2 regions of the Kitasatospora sp. NPDC002543 genome follow, and region 2 is predicted to be linked to the other one. Evidence: riboswitches for the same ligand, from Rfam matches in the RefSeq annotation. Region 2 holds a riboswitch; the other holds the start of a gene.
The links. A riboswitch is a leader RNA that binds a small molecule or an ion and turns the genes downstream of it on or off. The one in region 2 is predicted to bind glycine.
Positions count from the first base shown of each region.

Region 1: another riboswitch for glycine. It lies ahead of gcvT (glycine cleavage system aminomethyltransferase GcvT); the one in region 2 lies ahead of gcvP (aminomethyl-transferring glycine dehydrogenase).

Region 1 covers NZ_JBSFWR010000006.1:134,779-144,971, forward strand. The annotation lists gene ACWD4P_RS04965 (MFS transporter) at 1-440, shown strand, start outside; gene ACWD4P_RS04970 (L-serine ammonia-lyase) at 583-1,950, opposite strand; gene glyA (serine hydroxymethyltransferase) at 2,113-3,381, opposite strand; gene gcvH (glycine cleavage system protein GcvH) at 3,467-3,841, opposite strand; gene gcvT (glycine cleavage system aminomethyltransferase GcvT) at 3,954-5,075, opposite strand; glycine riboswitch at 5,305-5,406, opposite strand; gene ACWD4P_RS04990 (enhanced serine sensitivity protein SseB C-terminal domain-containing protein) at 5,616-6,419, shown strand; gene ACWD4P_RS04995 (enhanced serine sensitivity protein SseB C-terminal domain-containing protein) at 6,536-7,459, shown strand; gene ACWD4P_RS05000 (ABC transporter permease) at 7,905-8,894, shown strand; gene ACWD4P_RS05005 (ABC transporter substrate-binding protein) at 8,987-10,193, shown strand, end outside.
Region 2 covers NZ_JBSFWR010000016.1:11,984-22,176, forward strand. The annotation lists gene ACWD4P_RS09900 (DNA polymerase IV) at 1-39, shown strand, start outside; gene ACWD4P_RS09905 (MFS transporter) at 183-1,679, opposite strand; gene ACWD4P_RS09910 (PRC and DUF2382 domain-containing protein) at 1,862-3,049, opposite strand; glycine riboswitch at 3,272-3,375, shown strand; glycine riboswitch at 3,377-3,509, shown strand; gene gcvP (aminomethyl-transferring glycine dehydrogenase) at 3,613-6,513, shown strand; gene ACWD4P_RS09920 (DUF5999 family protein) at 6,636-6,827, opposite strand; gene ACWD4P_RS09925 (hypothetical protein) at 7,302-7,874, opposite strand; gene ACWD4P_RS09930 (glutamate--cysteine ligase) at 8,253-9,758, shown strand; gene ACWD4P_RS09935 (CPBP family intramembrane glutamic endopeptidase) at 9,865-10,193, shown strand, end outside.

The DNA of each region.
Region 1 (10,193 bases), on a different contig from region 2:
CCGTCGCCGGGGTCGGGATCGGCCTGCTGACCCAGAGCACCCTGCTGACCTCGATGGGCACCGTGCCGCCGCAGGACATGGGCGCGGCGATGGGCGTGGTGACGCTGTTGCGGAGCATCGGCGGCTCGCTGGGCATGGCCGTGCTCGGCGCGGTCTACTCGGCGCGGCTCACCGGCTCGCTCGCGGAGCACCTGGGCGCCGAGGACGCCGGCCGCCTCACCGGCGGCGCCCTGACGCCGTCGGCCCTCGCCGGGCTCCCGGGCGGGGTCCGGGACGCCGTCGGGGCCGCGGTCACCGGCGGGGTGCACGGCACGGCCGCGGGAGGCGCGGTGCTGGCCGCGGCGGCCGCGGCGGTCGCCCTCCTGGCCCGCCCGCAGCGGCCGGCGCCGCAGGAGCCGGCGGAGGCCGCCGCCGGGCCCCGGGTGGAGGCAGGGGCCTGAGAGGACCCACGGGGGATCGCGGGGGACCGCGGGGATCGCGGGGGACCGCGAGGGAACGGGGGGACGGGGGACGGGGGGACGGGGGAGACACGGCGGCCCCCGGCGGAGCAGGACTCCGCCGGGGGCCGTCAGGCTGCCGGGATCAGCACTCGATGACGTTCACGGCGAGGCCGCCGCGCGAGGTCTCCTTGTACTTGATCTTCATGTCGGCGCCGGTCTCCTTCATCGTCTTGATCGCCTTGTCCAGCGAGACGTGGTGCCGGCCGTCGCCGCGCAGAGCCATCCGGGCCGCGGTGACGGCCTTGACCGAGGCCATGCCGTTGCGCTCGATGCAGGGGATCTGGACCAGGCCGCCGACCGGGTCGCAGGTGAGGCCGAGGTTGTGCTCGATGCCGATCTCGGCGGCGTTCTCGACCTGCTCGGGGGTGCCGCCGAGGACCTCGGCGAGGCCGCCCGCGGCCATCGAGCAGGCGGAGCCGACCTCGCCCTGGCAGCCGACCTCGGCGCCGGAGATGGAGGCGTTCTCCTTGAAGAGCATGCCGATGGCGCCGGCCGCGAGCAGGAAGCGGACGATGCCGTCGTCGTCGGCGCCCGGGATGAAGTTCAGGTAGTAGTGCAGGACGGCCGGGATGATCCCGGCGGCGCCGTTGGTCGGCGCGGTGACGACCCGGCGGCCGGAGGCGTTCTCCTCGTTGACCGCCATCGCGTAGAGGGTCACCCACTCCATCGCGTTGGCCGGCCCGATGCCCTCGGCGCGCAGGGCACGGGCGCCGGACGCGGCCCGGCGGCGGACCTTCAGCCCGCCCGGCAGGATCCCCTCGCGGGACATGCCGGCCCGCACGCACTCCTGCATCACGGACCAGATCTCCAGCAGACCGGTCCGGATCTCCTCCTCGCTGCGCCAGGCCTTCTCGTTCTCCAGCATCAGGCCGGAGATGGACAGCCCGGTCTCCCGGCTGAGCCGCAGCAGCTCGTCACCGGTGCGGAAGGGGTACTTCAGCGCGGTGTCGTCGGGCTTGACCCGGTCCGCGCCGATCGCGTCCTCGTCCACGACGAAGCCGCCGCCGACCGAGTAGTAGGTCTTCTCCAGCAGGGTCGAGCCGTCCGCCGCGTACGCCCACAGGGTCATCCCGTTGGCGTGGTACGGCAGCGAGCGGCGGCGGTGCAGGACCAGCTGGGTGTCCGGGTCGAAGTCGATGCTGTGCTCGCCGAGCAGGTTGATCCGCTTCTCGGCGAGGATCCGCTCGACGTCCTTGTCGGCCTGGTCGACGTCGACGGTGCGGGGCGAGGCGTTCTCCAGGCCCAGCAGGACGGCCTTCGGGGTGCCGTGGCCGTGGCCGGTGGCGCCGAGCGAGCCGTACAGCTCCGCACGCACGCCCGTCACCCCGTCCAGCAGGCCCTCGGTGCGCAGTCGGCGGGCGAACATCCGGGCGGCGCGCATCGGGCCCACGGTGTGGGAGCTCGACGGGCCGATGCCGATGGAGAAGAGGTCGAAGACGCTGATGGCCACGGGGGACGTCCTTGTCTGGTCTCGTGGAAGGACTTGCGGGCAGGGAGGGGCCGACACGGGACGGGGCACCGCGCGCACTGTCCAGTGTGCGCGGTGCCCCGGGGCGCCAGGAACGCCGGAGGGGTGAGGCCGGTCACCCCGCCCGAACGATCACCGGAGTGATCAGAGGTTCGGGTACAGCGGGTACTTCTCGGCCAGGGCGGCGACCCGGGCCTTCAGCGCGGCGGCGACGGTCTCGTCGAAGGCGGGCTTGAGCGCCTCGGCGATGATGTCGGCGACCTCGCTGAAGTCCTCGGCCTGGAAGCCGCGGGTGGCCAGGGCCGGGGTGCCGATGCGCAGGCCCGAGGTGACCATCGGCGGACGCGGGTCGTTCGGGATCGCGTTGCGGTTGACGGTGATGCCGACCTCGTGGAGGCGGTCCTCGGCCTGCTGGCCGTCGAGCTGGCTGTTGCGCAGGTCGACCAGGACCAGGTGGACGTCGGTGCCGCCGGACAGCACGCTGGCGCCGGCCTCGGCCACGTCGGCCTGGAGCAGGCGCTCGGCGAGGATGCGGGCGCCGTCCAGGGTGCGCTGCTGGCGCTCCTTGAACTCCTCCGAGGCCGCGACCTTGAAGGCGACCGCCTTGCCGGCGATCACGTGCTCCAGCGGGCCGCCCTGCTGGCCGGGGAAGACCGCGGAGTTGATCTTCTTGGCGTACTCGGCCTTGGACAGGATGACGCCGCCGCGCGGGCCGCCCAGGGTCTTGTGGGTGGTGGTGGTGACCACGTCCGCGTAGGGGACCGGGTTCGGGTGCAGCCCGGCGGCCACCAGGCCGGCGAAGTGCGCCATGTCCACCATGAGCAGCGCGCCGACCTCGTCGGCGACCCGCCGGAACGCGGCGAAGTCGAGCTGACGCGGGTAGGCCGACCAGCCGGCGATGATCAGCTTCGGCTGGTGCTCCTTGGCGAGGCGCTCGACCTCGGCCATGTCGACCTGGCCGGTCTTCTCGTCCACGTGGTACGCGGCCACGTTGTAGAGCTTGCCGGAGAAGTTGATCTTCATGCCGTGGGTCAGGTGACCGCCGTGGGCCAGGCTCAGGCCCAGGATGGTGTCGCCCGGCTGGATCAGCGCGAACATCGCGGCGGCGTTGGCCTGCGCGCCCGAGTGCGGCTGGACGTTGGCGTGCTCGGCGCCGAACAGGGCCTTGATGCGGTCGATCGCGATCTGCTCGACCACGTCGACGTGCTCGCAGCCGCCGTAGTAGCGGCGGCCGGGGTAGCCCTCCGCGTACTTGTTGGTGAGCACCGAGCCCTGGGCCTCCATGACCGCCACCGGGGCGAAGTTCTCGGAGGCGATCATCTCCAGGGTGGTCTGCTGGCGGTGCAGCTCGGCGTCGACCGCGGCGGCGATCTCCGGGTCGAGGGCGTGCAGGGACTGGTTGAGAACCGTCATGGTGTGGTCTTCCCGGTGGAGGTGGAAAGGGGGCCGCGGCTGGGGCGGGGCGGCCGCCGCGCGGAGGCCGCCCCGGTCAGGTGTCTCAGCCGCCGATGAAGGCGGTGTACTCGTCCGCGCTGAGCAGGGTGTCGGTGGCCTCGACGCGCACCTTGATCAGCCAGGCGTTCCCGAACGGGTCCGCGTTCACGGACGCCGGGTCGTCGACGACGTCCTGGTTGATCTCGACGACCTCGCCGGTCACGGGGGAGAACAGGTCGCTGACCGACTTGGTGGACTCCAGCTCGCCACAGGTCTCCCCGGCGGTCACGGTGTCGCCGACCGCGGGCAGCTGCACGTAGACGATGTCACCGAGCGCGGTGGCGGCGTGCTCGGTGATGCCGATCGTGGAGACACCGTCCTCGGCGGCCGTCAGCCACTCGTGCTCCTTGGTGTACTGCAGGTGCTGGGGGTTGCTCATGGCGTCATTCTCCAGGATGGGAAGCGGGTACGACGAAGCGGGCCGCCGCGCGGACGGCTGCGACGTGCGTGTATGGGAAAACCGGGGCCCTGCGGAGGCTCGGGGCGTGGGCTCAGCGGGCGCGCTTGTAGAACGGCAGCGCCACGACCTGGACGGGCTCGTGCTTGCCGCGGACGTCCACCGCGACGGTGGTGCCGGGCTCCGCGTGGGCGGCGTCGACGTAGGCCATCGCGATCGGCCGGCCCAGGGTCGGGGACGGCGCGCCGGAGGTGATCCGGCCGATCGGCTCGCCCTCGGTGGAGACCACGGTGTACTCGGCGCGCGGCACCCGCTTGCCGTCGGAGACCAGGCCGACCAGCTTCTTCGGCGGGTTGGTCTCGGCCGCGGCGGCGGCCTGCTCCAGCGCCTTGCGGCCGACGAAGGCGCCCTCGTTGGTGGTCTTGTCGAAGCGCACGACCCGGCCCAGGCCCGCGTCGAACGGGGTCAGGTCGGTGGACAGCTCGTGCCCGTACAGCGGCATGCCGGCCTCCAGGCGCAGCGTGTCGCGGCAGGACAGGCCGCAGGGGATCAGGCCCCGGCCCTCGCCGGCGGCGGTCAGCGCCTGCCAGACCGGCTCGGCGTCGACCGGGTGGCAGAAGATCTCGAAGCCGTCCTCGCCGGTGTAGCCGGTGCGGGCGAGCAGCACGTCGCGGCCGGCCACCTTGGCCGGGAGGATCGCGTAGTACTTCAGCCCGGGCAGGTCGGCGTCGGTGGTCCCGGCCAGGATGCCGGTGGCCTCCGGGCCCTGGACGGCGATCAGCGCGTAGGTGTCGCGGTCGTCGGTGACGACGGCGTCGAAGCCCTTGGCACGGGCGATCAGCTCGTCGAGGACCAGCTGGGCGTTGGAGGCGTTGGCGACGACCAGGAAGGCGTCCTCGCGCAGGCGGTAGACGATCAGGTCGTCCAGGATGCCGCCGTCCTCGGCACAGATCATGGTGTAGCGGGCGCGCAGCTCGCCCAGCGCGGAGACGAAGCCGACCAGCGCGTGGTCCAGCATCTCGCCGGCCTGCGGGCCGGTGACGGTGATCTCGCCCATGTGGGAGAGGTCGAACAGGCCGGCCTTGGTGCGGACGGCGAGGTGCTCCTCGCGCTCGCTGCCGTAGCGCAGCGGCATGTCCCAGCCGGCGAAGTCGGTCATGGTCGCGCCGAGGGCGCGGTGCAGCGCGTCGAGCGCGGTCAGGCGGAGGGACGACATGGCCAGGAACTCCTCGGTCGGGGCACTCAGGGGTGCACGCGCCGGACCGGACCCGAAACGGGGCCGACCCTGCGCGCGGGCATGCGGCGGCGTGGGTCTCCCCATCTGTCGTCGAACCTGAGAGCTTCACCGCCCGCCGCCCGCAGCCGTTTCCAGCTTGGGGGACAGCATGGCGGCTTGCACCGTGGGTGGGCGCACGACAGGGCCGGGCGCCGCTTTCCAGATGTGCCTAACCCGTGCGGTAGGGGTGCCTGAGAGATTCCGGGGAGGACTTGCTCCTTCGGCGCCGGCTGTGCCTGAACGGCACTCCGGGCTCTCCCGCGCGGGTTCGAGCGGCCGGTATGGAGTTGGTGGGGCCCGCGGCGCATGCCGTCGGACGGGCACATCATGGCACGTCCCGGAGCGGGAGGGGAGAGGGGACCCGGTCACATCGGCCGGACCCGAACACGAGTCCTGACCCCACACCCCCCTCGCCTCTAGACTGCTGCGCGTCGGCGCAGCAGAGGGCGGCCGACCGGCAGAGGGCGGAATCGGCGGCGCATGGGGTACCCGGTGGAGCAGCAGCAGGGGTGGGGCGGAGCGGACGAGGCGCCGGCGGGCGGCTCGTGGCCGGCCAACGAGCTGGAGCAGGTGCTGACCGCGGCCCTGGGCGATCCGGGCGCGACGGCACGGGTGATCGAGGTGCTGGCCCGCAGTCAGGTCTGGGTGCCGCTGCCGGCCGGGGCCGACCCGCAGGGGCAGGCGCTGGACCTGCCGACCGTCGAGCTGGGCGGGGACCCGTACGTGCCGGTGTTCTCCTCCCAGGAGGTGTTCCTCCAGCAGGCGCCGGGGATGGCCTTCGCGATCGCCCCGGTGTGGGAGTTCGCCCGCGGACTGCCGCTGGGCGTGGGCATCGCGGTGAACCCGGACGCGGCGGTGGGCATCCCGGTGCCGCCGCAGGGCGTCGCCGAGCTGCGCCGCGGTCCGCGCGAGGACCGCTGGGAGTCGGCCGGGGACGCCTCGGCACCGACCGGCGGGCGGGTGGCGCTGCGCGAGCCGGTGCCGGGCGAGGACCCGGAGCACTTCCTGGCCGCCTGCCGGGGCGAACTGTCGGCACTGCCCGGGGTGCTGACCGCGCGCAGGGCGCTGGCCAGCATCGAGGGCGAGCCGACCGTGATGTTCGTGGGCGTCCAGTTGGACCCGGCGGCCCCGGCCGACCCGGCCGCGGTGAACGACGCGCTCGGCCGAGCGCTGGGAACCGCGCCGCTGCCCGGCGGCGTCCACCTCGTACTGCTCGACCTCGCCGACGACCCGGTGGTCGAGTGGCTGCTCACCCGGGTACTGCCGTTCTATACGCGGGCCTGAGCGGGTCCGGATCAAAGGCACGTCGCCGTGGCGGTGGCCGGTGCCGCGCCATAGGGTGCGTGCAGACGGCCGACGGGCCGGCGGGTTGAGGGAAAGAGGCGCGGCGAGGTGGGCGCATGAGTGCGGGAACGGGAGCGGGCGGTGTGCCGGGGGCCTGGGGCCAGGCACCGGCCGGGCGCCCGGGAGCTGATCCCGGCGCGTTGGAGCGCGCCCTGCGCGATGTCGCGCCGGAGCGCTACGACGCGTACGAGCGGCTGCTGCACGCGCTGGCGGACGGCCAGGTCTGGATGCTGCTGTGGCACGGCACCCCGGGCAGCCCGGACGCGCAGTACGGGAACATGGAGATCAGCGGCCACGGCTACGCGCCCGCCGTCACCTCGTCCGAACAGCTGACCTCCTCCGGCTGGGCCCGGGCCCACGAGGTCATCTCCGGCCGGGAGATCGCGGCCTCGCTGTACCGCACCCGCTGGGGCCTGTGGCTCAATCCGCACGCGCCCGGCGGAGGCGTCGGGGTGCCCTGGGCCGACCTGCGGCGGATCGCTGCCGGCCTGGACCGGCTGCCGGCGGGCCCGTTGAAGCTGAGCGAGCCGCAGTTGAACGCCCAGCCGTTCTTCGCGCTGCTGGAGCGGCAGGCCGTCGAGGTGCGCGCGGTACGGGCGCTGCGCCGGGCCTGGGTGCAGCCCGCGGTGGGCGAGCCGTACCTGGCCATCGGCCTTGACCTGTACGAGAGTTCGCCGCCGGCCGTGGAGGCGGTGCGGGCGCTGATGCAGCGCGCGATCGCGGTGGCCCCGGAGGGGCTCGCGGTGTCCACGGTGGCGATGTCGGACGAGTACGACCCGGTGGCGCTGTGGATGCGCGCCAACGCCCGGCCGTTCTTCGACCGGGAGGCGGGCCGACCGCCGACGGGCCCCTACCCGCCGGTGCCCCCGCCGCCCTACCCCGGCCAGTCGATGCCGGGCTACGCGTACGGAACCCAGCCGCCGGCGCAGGGCTGGCAGCAGCAACCGCAGCGGCCCTGGCCCGGCTACCCCGGGCGCTGATTGCCAAAACTCATTCCCCGAAGCCGACTTGATTGTCCATCAAGTCGGCTTCGATGCTTTCCGGACGAATTTCCTGAAGTGCGACCCGGTCATCTTGACATGGCAGTTACAGCCATGTGAAGAGGTATATGCCAGAGATCGGGGAGGTGCATGCACACAGATCACAGTTGGGCATCTGTCGGTTGGCAGGGCTGGCGCAAGCCAGTTCGGATGGCAGAGAGTTCTGCGCAACGCACCGCGCGTGCTGGAACCCCACAAAGGTGAGCGCGTACGCCGACAGCCCGTCCACGCGACGCCCATCCCGCGTGGTGGCAGTGCCTGTGCACGACGCACTGCCGTCAACACCCGCTCCTCCTAAGCACTTCCGCACGTCCGCAGCCGCACCGCCGAAGCCGGCGACCGGCACCCGTGGGCCGGCCACCGTCGGCGAGGGGACCAACTGACCATGACCGCATCCGTGACCACCGCCGGGAACGAACCGGAGGCACCCGCCGCCGCCAGCCCGGCCAAGAAGATCGAGGGCCGCTCCCTCGGCCAGATCGCCTGGACCCGCTTCAAGCGGGACAAGGCCGCCGTCGCCGGCGGCATCGTGGTGATCCTGCTGATCCTGCTCGCCGTGCTGGCCAAGCCGATCGAGTCGATGTTCGGGCTCGACCCGGACGCCCTCCACCAGGACCTCCTGGACGCCGACCTCGGTGGCCTGCCGTTCGGCGACTGGGGCGGCATGAGCTGGGACCACCCGCTCGGCATCGACCCGCTCCAGGGCCGTGACCTGCTCACCCGCGTCATCGAGGGCTCCTGGGTCTCCCTGCTGGTCGCCTTCGGCGCGACCCTGCTGTCCAACACCATCGGCACCGTGCTCGGCATCATGGCCGGCTACTACGGCGGCTGGGTGGACACCCTGATCAGCCGGGTGATGGACGTCTTCCTGGCGTTCCCGCTGCTGCTCTTCGCCATCGCGATCTCGACCTCGCTGCAGGGCGGGGCGTTCGGCCTGCACGGCCTGCCGCTGCACATGCTGGTGCTGATCTTCGTGATCGGCTTCTTCAACTGGCCCTACATGGGCCGGATCGTGCGCGGCCAGACCCTCTCGCTGCGCGAGCGGGAGTTCGTCCACGCCGCCCGCAGCCTGGGTGCCCGCGGTCCGTTCATCCTGTTCAAGGAACTGCTGCCCAACCTGGTCGGTCCGATCCTGGTCTACTCGACGCTGCTGATCCCGACCAACATCCTCTTCGAGGCGGGGCTGAGCTTCCTCGGCGTCGGCATCCAGCCGCCCCAGGCCTCCTGGGGCGGGATGCTCCAGGACGCGATCCGGTACTACCAGGTGGACCCCCAGTACATGGTGGTCCCCGGCCTGGCGATCTTCGTGACCGTGCTCGCCTTCAACCTGCTCGGCGACGGCCTGCGCGACGCCCTCGATCCCAAGAACAACTGACCACGCGTCACCCGTCAGCAACGCACGATCGACTGACCCCGCGTCAGGACCCTCGACACCTCCTCCACCTCCCCAAGGGGTTGATCTCACCCATGCGCAGGTCCCGTACCGTCGCCCTGACCGCTGCGGCCGCCGCCGCGGTCCTGGTCGTCACCGGCTGCACCAGCTCGTCGAAGGGCGGCTCCTCCTCGTCCTCCTCCGGCGCCGCCGAGGGCGGCTCCGGCGCCAACGCCGCCACCAAGGGCGTCGTCAACGCCTCGGACAAGAAGGGCGGGACGGTGACCTTCGAGATGAAGGGCACCCCGGACTCGCTCGACCCGGGCAACACGTACTACGCGTACATCTACAACTTCTCGCGTCTGTACGCCCGTTCGCTCACCACCTTCAACCCGGCGCCGGGCGACGCGGGCAACAAGCTCGTCCCCGACCTCGCCGAGTCGATGGGCCAGGTCAGCCCGGACGGCCTCACCTGGACGTACAAGCTGCGCAAGGGCCTGAAGTACGACGACGGCAGCGCGATCTCCGCGAAGGACGTCAAGTACGCCATCGAGCGCTCGAACTACGCGCTGGACGTCAACTCCAACGGCCCGGTCTACTTCCGCGAGCACCTGGTGGACAACGCCACGCCGTACGCCGGCCCGTACAAGGACAAGGACGGCGGCCTCGACTCGATCGAGACGCCGGACGACACCACGATCGTCTTCCACCTGAAGCACCCCTTCGCCGACTTCGACTACCTGGTCAGCGCCCCGCAGACCGCGCCCGTCCCGCAGGCCAAGGACACCGGCTCGGACTACGTGAAGAAGATCGTCTCCTCCGGCTCCTACAAGTTCGAGTCCTACGAGGACGGCAAGCAGGCCGTCCTGGTCCCGAACACCAACTGGGACCCGAGCACCGACCCGATCCGCAAGCAGCTCGCGGACAAGATCCTGCTCAGGATGAACATCGACCAGGCCACCATCGACAAGGACCTGCTGGCCGGCAACGCCCAGGTCGACCTGGTGGGCGGCGGCGTCGACCCGCAGACCCAGGCGCAGATCCTCCAGAACCCCAAGCTGAAGGCCAACACCGACAACGCCTACGGCGGCCGCCTGGTCTACATGGCGATCAACTCCAAGATCGCGCCGTTCGACAACATCGAGTGCCGCAAGGCCGTGCAGTACGCGGTCGACAAGGTCTCCGTGCAGACCGCGCTCGGCGGCCCGATCCGCGGCCAGATCGCCAACAGCGTCCTGCCGGCCGACATCCCGGGCCACCAGGACTTCAACCTGTACGAGACCAAGGACAACAAGGGCGACG
Region 2 (10,193 bases):
GGATCGGACAGGGGTGGCGGATCGGACACGGGGGCCTGAAACGCGAAGCGGCCCCACCCGGTGGGGGAGTACCGGGTGGGGCCGATCACCGTGCCGGGTCCCGTACGGTCGTGATGCCCTCGCGACGTACGGGGACCCGGGGCCCCGCGCCCTGTCCCTGAGCGCGGGGGCCGGACGCCTCGTCAGGCGTCGGTCTTGACCAGCTCGGGGCTGGAGTCCTGCTGGGCCGAACCGCCGACGACGGTCGCGGTGGCGGCCGCCGTACCGCCGCGGATCAGGAACGGGACGACGCCGGCGACGACGCAGACGACGGCCGCGGTCCAGAACGCGTGCTTGTAGGCGTCCAGGGTGGGCAGGGAGAGCGGGATCTGCGGCGGCAGCTTCATGGTGTCGCCGGTCAGGATGGCGGCCATCACGGCGGTGCCGATCGCGCCGCCCACCGTGCGCAGCACGGAGTTCATGCCGTTGGCGATGCCGCTCTGCTCGGCCGGGACGGCGCCGTTGATGTAGGCGGGCATCGCGGCGAAGGCGAGGCCGACGCCGAGACCGAAGATCGCCGAGGCGGTGTAGATGTCGGCCTCGTGCCCGTGGCGGACGGCCAGGTAGGCCATCGCGACGGCGCCGAGGACGCCACCGAGGACCAGCGGCAGGCGCGGGCCGCGACGGGCGATCAACAGGGCGCCGACCGGGGCGGCGACCATCGAGCCGATGGCGGACGGCAGCAGCATGATGCCGGCGTGCAGCACGGTGGCGGTGAAGCCGTAGTGGGTCAGCTTCTCCGGGGTCTGGGCGAAGTTGCTGATGACCATGAAGGAGCCGTACATGCCGAAGCCGATGAGCAGGCCGGCCACGTTGGTGAAGGCGACGGCCGGACGGGCCATCATCTTCATGTCCACGAGCGGGTGCGCGACCTTGGTCTCGATGATCCCCCAGACCAGGGCGACCACGGCGGCGACGGCGAACAGGCCGAGCGTCTTGTTGGAGGTCCAGCCCCAGTGGTTGCCCTGGCTGACCGCGACCAGCAGCGCGGAGAGCCAGCCGGCGAGGGCGATGGCGCCCAGCGGGTCGGCGCCGCCCTCCTTGTCGGTGACCGGGTCGGTGGGGACGCGGAAGGCGACCAGGGCGACCGCGATCAGGCCGAAGACCAGGCCCATCCAGAAGATGGACTTGTAGTTCCAGTGCTCCAGCAGGAGGCCGGTGGCGACCAGGCCGAGGCCGGAGCCGACGCCCATCGAGGCGCTGATGGCGGCGACGCCGCCGGTCACCTTCTGCTTGGGCAGCTCGTCGCGGACGATGCTGATCGCCAGCGGCAGGACGCCACCGCCGGCGCCCTGGAGGACCCGGGCGACGACCAGCCAGGTGAAGGAGTGGGTGCTGACCGCCAGCGCCGAACCGGCGACCAGGCCGGCCAGCGAGATCAGCAGCATCGGCTTGCGGCCCCGGAGGTCGCCGAAGCGGCCCAGGAGAGGAGTCAGCACGGCCGCGGAGAGCAGGTTGGCGGTCATCAGCCAGGTGATGCTGGAGGCGGAGACGTTCAGTTCCCTGGCCAGCGAGGGCAGGATCGGGACGACCGCGGTCTGCACCACGCTGAACGACAGCATCGCCAGGATGAGGGCCGGCAGGACCCGGGCGCTGCTCTGCTTCTCGGCCGCGGTGGTGGGCTGTGGTGCCTCACTCACGGTTGCTTCCTCTCGTACATAGTGAATGAACTGAAGTAACTTTGCAGGGGATACTTCAGAGTGTCAAATATCGAGTGGTTAAGCTTTGGCAAAGACGAAGGGTCGGGTACGCGACAAGCGGCGCCCGGGCGTGCGACGAGGGCCCCGGACGGCTGTCCGGGGCCCTCGTGCCGGGGGTGCTGTCAGGCGAGCGGCCGCAGTGCGGCCGGGCGGGGCGTCTCGGGGGACGAGGTGGACGGCGAGGCGGCGGACGCCAGGGGGGCCGGGTTCTGGGTGCCGGTGGTGTCGTGGACCTCGACGTGCTCCCGGCGGATCTCCTCCCGGATCACCTCCTCGGTCGTGTACCGCTCGACGACCAGACGCACCCGCTCGACGGGGGCCAGGTACTTGCGGGTCACCGCGCGCTCCTCACGGAGGGTGACCTCCTCGACGGCCTCGGCGATGTCCTTCTCGGTGAGCGCGGCGCGCTCGGCCTCGCTGACCGGCGTGCGCTCGACCCGGACGCGCTCGCGGATCACCGGCACGCGGCGCTCGACCTGTTCGGTCGTCACGTACTTGCGCAGCTTCGCGGTGCCGAGGGTGTGCCACTCGGTGGTGATCTCCAGCCGCTCCTCGCGGCAGGTGATTTCGACCGGGCTGTTGGGGGCGGCCGGTGCGGCGCCGGCGCTCGCGGCTGTCGTGGTGGCCGCCGTCGGGATGGGGGCGGGCTGCGACTGCGCCTTCGGTTCGGCGGCGGGCGCGTGGGTGGTGAGCGCGGAGGAGTCGGCCGAGGCGGGCGCGGCCGCCGGGGGTGCGGTGGCGGCGGGGGCGGAGAGGGTCCGGACCTCGGGCTCCGGGGCGGTCCTGGTGGTGTCGGCGCCCGCCACGGCGGCGGCGGGCGCTGCCGTGGCGGGCGTCCGGGCCGGGGCGGGCTCGGGGGAGCGCTCCGGGGTGTGGAAGGTGAGCGACTTCGCCGGGGCCGCCGCGCCGGTCGCGGCGGCGGCCGCCGCCGTGGTGCCGAAGTCGAGGTCGGGCTGCTTGGGCCGGCTCCCGTTCTCGCCGTTCGGGCGGCTGTCCATCGGGGTGTCGAGCCCGTAGTAGCGGTACAGCTGGAGTTCCTGGGCGGGGGAGAGGTGCTGGCCGACGCCGAAGTCCGGTGACTCCTTCACCAGTGACTTGTCGTACGGCACCCGGAGCTCGTCGCCGGAGAACTCGCTCGTGGTCAGCGGGACGAAGGCGTCCCGGCCGAAGATGCCGGTCCGGACCGCCGCCCACTCGGGGCGCCCGGTGGCGTCGTCCAGGTAGACCTCGTCGACCGTGCCGATCTTGTCTCCGTTGCGGTCGACGGCCTTGTGACCGATGAGGTCCCGGGGGTCGATTTCGGTCTGCACTCTTTCCTCCCGTGCACTGAGCCTGCGGAACTCCTGCAGGAGGGCGGTCGGAGCGCCCTTCCGTCCACAATTTCATACCAAAAGCCACTAATCGGACAGGCGCGACCAGGGTGCGCCGTACGGGGTGCGAGCTGCGCCCTCCGGGGGACGCGCGTAGACCTCGAACGACCTGACGCAGCCGTGATCGGGGGGCCTCCCGCTGGTACCCTGGGCGGCGACCGCAGAGCCCGCTCGGGAGAGTCTCCGATCACGAAAGCCGCTGGTCGGAGCGCCGAAGGAGCAACTCCTCCCCGGAATCTCTCAGGCATCCGTACCGTGTGGGGTAGGTCACTCTGGAAAGCAGGGCAGGAGCGTCGGCACGGAAGCCGGCGATCACCACCCTCACCGACGGTGCAAGCCGGCGGAGCGCCCACAGCGCCCCGTGCGGGTGAAGCTCTCAGGTCCCGATGACAGAGGGGGAGGCCTGTCGGGTCCGCCCGCCCAGGCTTGTCCGCTGCTCGCAGCGGCGAGGCCGGCCGGCGTGCGTACCCCCGCCGGTCCGTGACCAGGAGGCCTCGACCACCATGAACGCCCAGCCGAACGCGGGACGCCCCACCGGCGCCTCGACCCTCACCGAGCTTGAGCTGGCCAGCCCCTTCGAGAACCGCCACATCGGCCCCGACGCCGCCGCCCAGGAGAAGATGCTGGCGTCCGTCGGCTACGGCTCGCTGGACGAGCTCGCCGCCACCGCGGTGCCCGAGGCGATCCGTTCCATCACCGCCCTGGACCTGCCCGCCGGCCGGACCGAGGCCCAGGTCCTCGCCGAGCTGCGCGAGCTGGCCGGCCGCAACCAGGTGCTCCAGCCGATGATCGGCCTGGGCTACTACGGCACCTTCACCCCGCCGGTGATCCTGCGCAACGTCATGGAGAACCCGGCCTGGTACACCGCCTACACCCCGTACCAGCCGGAGATCTCGCAGGGCCGCCTGGAGGCGCTGCTCAACTTCCAGACCCTGGTCTCCGACCTGACCGGCCTGCCGACCTCCGGCTCCTCGCTGCTGGACGAGGGCACCGCGGCCGCCGAGGCGATGGCCCTCGCCCGCCGCGTCACCAAGGTCAAGGGCGGCGTCTTCCTGGTCGACGCCGAGACCCTGCCGCAGACCGTCGCGGTGATCAACACCCGCGCCGTGCCGACCGGTGTCGAGGTCGTCGTCGCCGACCTCTCCGAGGGCATCCCGGCCGAGATCGCCGAGCGCGGCGTCTTCGGCGTGCTGCTCCAGTACCCGGGCGCCACCGGCGTGGTCCGCGACCTCGCCCCGGTGATCGAGCAGGCGCACGGCCTGGGCGCGATCGTCGCCGTCGCCGCCGACCTGCTCGCGCTGACCCTGCTCAAGTCCCCGGGCTCGCTGGGCGCCGACATCGCCTGCGGCACCTCGCAGCGCTTCGGCGTGCCGATGGGCTTCGGCGGCCCGCACGCCGGCTACCTGTCGGTGCGCGCCGAGTACGCCCGCTCGCTGCCCGGCCGCCTGGTCGGCGTCTCCGTCGACGTCGACGGCAACCGCGCCTACCGCCTGGCGCTGCAGACCCGCGAGCAGCACATCCGCCGCGAGAAGGCCACCAGCAACATCTGCACCGCGCAGGTGCTGCTCGCCGTCATGGCCTCGATGTACGCCGTGTACCACGGTCCGGACGGCCTGGCCGACATCGCCCGCCGCACCCACCGCTACGCCGCCGCCCTCGCCGAGGGCCTGCGGGCCGGCGGCGTCGAGCTGCTGCACGGCGAGTTCTTCGACACCGTCACCGCCGTCGTCCCGGGCCGCGCCGCCGAGATCGCCGCCGCCGCCCGCGCCAACGGCATCAACGTCCACCAGGACGGCGCCGACCGGATCTCCGTCTCCACCGACGAGACCACCACCCGCGAGCACCTGGCCGGTGTGTGGGCCGCGTTCGGCGTCCCCGCCGTCGAGGTCGCCGAGGCCGCCGAGACGCTGCCCGCCGCGCTGCTGCGCGAGGACGAGTACCTGACCCACCCGGTCTTCCACAGCCACCGCTCCGAGACCGCCATGCTGCGCTACCTGCGCCGCCTGTCGGACCGGGACTACGCGCTGGACCGCGGCATGATCCCGCTGGGCTCCTGCACCATGAAGCTCAACGCGACCACCGAGATGGAGGCGGTGACCTGGCCCGAGTTCGGCCAGCTGCACCCCTTCGCGCCGATCGACCAGGCCCAGGGCTACCTGACCCTGATCCGCCAGCTGGAGCAGCAGCTCGTCGAGGTGACCGGCTACGACGCCGTGTCGATCCAGCCGAACGCGGGCTCGCAGGGCGAGCTGGCCGGCCTGCTGGCCGTGCGCGCCTACCACCACGCCAACGGTGACACCCAGCGCGACGTCTGCCTGATCCCGTCCTCGGCGCACGGCACCAACGCGGCCTCCGCCGTGATGGCCGGCATGCGCGTGGTCGTGGTGAAGACCCTGGTCGACGGTGACGTGGACGTCGAGGACCTGAAGGCCAAGATCGAGCAGCACCGCGACAACCTCGCCGTGCTGATGGTCACCTACCCGTCCACCCACGGCGTGTACGAGACCCAGATCACCGACATCTGCGCCCTGGTGCACGAGGCCGGCGGCCAGGTCTACGTGGACGGCGCCAACCTGAACGCCCTGGTCGGCCTCGCCAAGCCGGGCAAGTTCGGCGCGGACGTCTCGCACCTGAACCTGCACAAGACCTTCTGCATCCCGCACGGCGGCGGCGGCCCGGGCGTCGGCCCGGTGGCGGTGCGCGCCCACCTGGCGCCGTACCTGCCGAACCACCCGCTGCAGTCGGAGGCCGGCCCGGCCACCGGCGTCGGCCCGATCTCGGCCGCGCCGTGGGGCTCGGCGGCCATCCTGCCGATCTCCTGGGCGTACGTCCGGCTGATGGGCGGCGAGGGCCTCAAGCACGCGACCCAGGTCGCCGTGCTGAACGCCAACTACATCGCCAAGCGCCTGGCGCCGCACTTCCCGGTGCTCTACACCGGCCCGGGCGGCCTGGTCGCGCACGAGTGCATCATCGACCTGCGTCCGCTGACCAAGGAGACGGGCGTGACGGTGGACGACATCGCCAAGCGACTGATCGACTACGGCTTCCACGCGCCGACGATGTCCTTCCCGGTGGCCGGCACGCTGATGATCGAGCCGACCGAGTCCGAGGACCTGTACGAGATCGACCGCTTCTGCGAGGCGATGATCACCATCCGTGCCGAGATCGACAAGGTCGGCTCGGGCGAGTGGGCGGCCGACGACAACCCGCTGCGCAACGCCCCGCACACCGCCGCCACGCTGGCCGGCGACTGGGCGCACGGCTACTCGCGGCAGGAGGCGGTCTTCCCGGCGGGCGTGAACCCGGCGGACAAGTACTGGCCGCCGGTCAGCCGGATCGACGGCGCCTACGGCGACCGCAACCTGGTCTGCTCCTGCCCGCCGCTGGACGAGTACGGCGTCTGACCGGACCGGACCCAGGAGGTCCGGCAGGTGACGACAGGGCCCCGGCGGAGCTTCCGCCGGGGCCCTGTCCCTCGTGCCGGTGGAGTCGGCGGCCGCCCCCGCCGTACGGTCGGACCGGGTGGTCAGGCCGCGTGGGCGACGGGGCGGCGCGGGGCGATCACCCGGCCGTCGGGCAGCAGTTCTCCGGTGTCCTCGAACAGGACCACGCCGTTGCAGAGCAGGCTCCAGCCCTGCTCCGGGTGGCGGGCCACCGACACGGCCGCCTCGCGGTCCTCGGACTCGGCCGACGGGCACTCAGGACGGTGCTGGCACATACGCGTACCCTCGCTTCGCTCTGCGATCCTCCCCGTGGTGCGGTCTCCGGAGGTCGTGCCGTCCGGAGCCGCCGCGGTGGTCGGATCCTGTCCGCGCGCCGGCCAAGTGTGGACCGGCGCTCAAGTGGGTAGGACAGGTGGTCCTTCCACGCTGGTTCCCAGTGTCGGCATCGCGGGACCCGCGCGCAGGGATTTCGTGACATGCGCCACAACTCCCGGGTAGAGATCACCCGTTCAGGTGGGGCCGGCGGGAAATGGCACACCGGTGGGTCAGCCATGAGATGGCCCGTTCGGACCATGCCGGATGGCCCGGACGGGTGGTCTCGGGTCGGATGGGGCGCGGGCGCGGAGCTTCGGGGCGGGTGTGCGATCGCGGGTGGGGGCCGCCGGGCGGGTGGGCCCGGCGGCCCGAGGGGGCGCCGATCGGAGAGCCGAACGGATCGCGGATCGCGTCGCCGATCGGCTCGTCGTCCGTCAGGCGGAGCCGAGCAGCAGCGGCCTGGCGAGCGGGGCGCGGGCGAGCAGCGGCAGCAGTTCGGCGGCCGGGCAGGCGCGGTGCGCGGTGACGCCGAGCGGGGCCGGGGCCAGGGGGATCAGCAGGTCGCCGTCCGGTTCGGTGTCGGGGCTGTGCAGCCAGAGCGCCGTGGCGTACTGGCCGGGGAAGGTCAGCAGCCGGGGCTGGCGGCGGGTCCGGGAGCCCTGGGCGAGCTGCCAGGCCTCGCGCAGCGCCCGGACGGTGGAGTCGAGGTAGGGGCCGGCGGTGAAGTGGGAGAAGCTGTGGCCCTCGGCGCTCTGCACGACCTCGGCGGCGGCGGCCACCTCCGCGCCGTCCTTGATCAGGAAGCGCCAGCCGATGCGGCGGGCGGCCGGGAGCTCGGGGCGCGGGCCGTTCAGGACGTGCACCGCGAGCGGGTGGGCGGGGAGCAGAGGGCCGGTCGGACGGCGCAGCGCTGCGGCGGCGGGCTGGCGCAGCGCGGTCTCCGAGTCGAGCGCGCCCAGGACCGCGCGCAGGGCGCTCGGCGGGGGCTGGGGGGTTTGCAGAGTCATGGCGGGGTCCGCCTCTCCGTGCGAGATCGGCGTGCGAGTGCGTCATACCGGCGTGGAGGGGCGACGCGTCTTCGGTGACGGGGCCCGGCCGTGTCCGGTTGTGCAGGATCGCGGTGCCGGCGCGGTCGCCGCCGTCGACGGGGGGTTCGGGGCGGGGTGGACCGGCCGGAGCGCTGTGCTAATTCGAACAGGTGCGCAGGGTGATCTGTTTATCACAGGCTGTGGTGGCGAGCAAGTCCACAGTTCCTCTGATTTTCCGTCAGATGCCTTGCATTGCAAGCCAGTACGCGCATTCGGGTATCGATCTTCGAGGTGGGCATGATGCTTGCACGGTCGGTCGACCGGGTGCTCGACGGGGTGGCTCTGGAGGAGGGGACCGTGGGCGAGAAGGTCGTGGCGACTCGGGCGGAGCTGGCGGACCGGCAGCTGTACCGACGCAAGCTCCACGCGTGCCAGGAGGCGCTCGGACGGATGCTCCGGGAGGACCGCTTCGACCGGCCGCGGGCGGTGATGGGCCTGGAGATCGAACTCAACCTGGCCGACGAGCAGGGCCTGCCGGCGATGAACAACGCGCAGGTGCTGAGCTCGATCGGCTCCAGCGACTTCCAGACCGAACTGGGCCGGTTCAACATCGAGGTCAACATCACGCCCCACCGGCTCTGCGGGCACGTGTTCGAGGAACTGCGCGAGGAGATCGACACCGGGCTGCGCTACGCCGACCGGAGGGCGGCCGAGGCGGGCGCCCGGATCGTCATGGTGGGCATCCTGCCGACCCTGGAACACGCCCACACCGGGCTCGACGCGATGAGCCACAACCAGCGGTACAGCCTGCTCAGCGACCAGATCCTGGCCGCCCGCGGAGAGGACATCGCGCTGGACATCGAGGGGGTCGAGCGCCTCCAGCTGGAGTCGATCACCATGGTGGCGGAGGCCGCCGCCACCTCGCTCCAGCTGCACCTCCAGGTGACCCCGGAGCGGTTCTCCTCGGTGTGGAACGCGGCCCAGGCGATCTGCGGGCCGCAGCTCGCGCTGGGCGCCAACTCGCCCTTCCTGTTCGGTCGGGAGCTGTGGCGGGAGACCCGTCCGGTGCTCTTCCAGCAGGCCTGCGACACCCGGACGGCGGAGCTCAAGGCGCAGGGCGTGCGCCCGATCACCTGGTTCGGCGAGCGCTGGGTGGACTCGGCGTACGACCTGTTCGAGGAGAACCTGCGGTACTTCCCCGCCCTGCTGCCGATCTGCGACGACGAGGACCCGATGAAGGTGCTGGCCTCCGGCGGCGCGCCCAGGCTCGCCGAGATGCGGCTGCACAACGGCACCATCTACCGCTGGAACCGCCCGGTCTACGACATCGCGGGCGGGGTGGCGCACCTGCGGGTGGAGAACCGGGCGCTGCCGGCCGGGCCGACGGTGGCCGACACCCTGGCCAACGCCGCCTTCTACTACGGGCTGGTACGGGTGCTCGCCGAGCAGCCCCGGCCGATCTGGACCCGGCTGCCGTTCGAGCGGGCGGACGAGAACTTCCAGCAGGGCGCCCGGTACGGCATCGACGCGGTGTTCCAGTGGCCGCGCTCGGGGCGGGCCGGGCGCGGAGGCGGGCTGCAGACCGTGTCCGCGGTCGACCTGGTGCTGAACGAACTGCTGCCGATGGCCCACCAGGGGCTGGACGAGTGGGGAGTGGAGCCCGCCGACCGCGACCGCTACCTGGGCATCATCGAGCAGCGCTGCCTGCGCCGCGCCAACGGCGCGTCCTGGCAGACGGCGACCTTCCACCGGCTGCGCGAACAGTACGGGATGGACCGGCCGGCCGCGCTCGCGGCGATGACCAGGCGCTACGCCGAACTCATGCGCGGCGGCGAACCGGTGCACACCTGGCCGGTGGGCTGAGAGCGGCGACCCGACTCCCCTCCGGGGCCCCGCGGCGGTTGTGTCAGGATGATCGCTCCGGCGGTCGGCCGACGGCCGGAGCGACCGCCCGTCCGCTGGAGCCCCCGTGACCACCGCCCCGACCGCGCCGGAGACCGCGAAGCCCAGCCGTCGGCTGTTCGGCGTGGAGCTGCTGATCGTCCTCGGCCTCTCCCTCGGGGCCAGCGGGATCAGCGCGCTGATCAGCTTCACCGGCTCGCTCACCGAACCGATCAAGCTCGGCCAGCAGGTCGCCACGCTGAACGGCTCACGGGCGCCCGGTCGGCCCTGGCTGGACCTGGTGTGGCAGCTGTACTCCATCGGGCGCGGGCTGATGCCGGTCGTGCTGGTCGGCTACCTGCTGGTCCGCGAGGGCACCGCGCTGCGGGTGCTGGGCTTCGACCTCGGGCAGAAGCT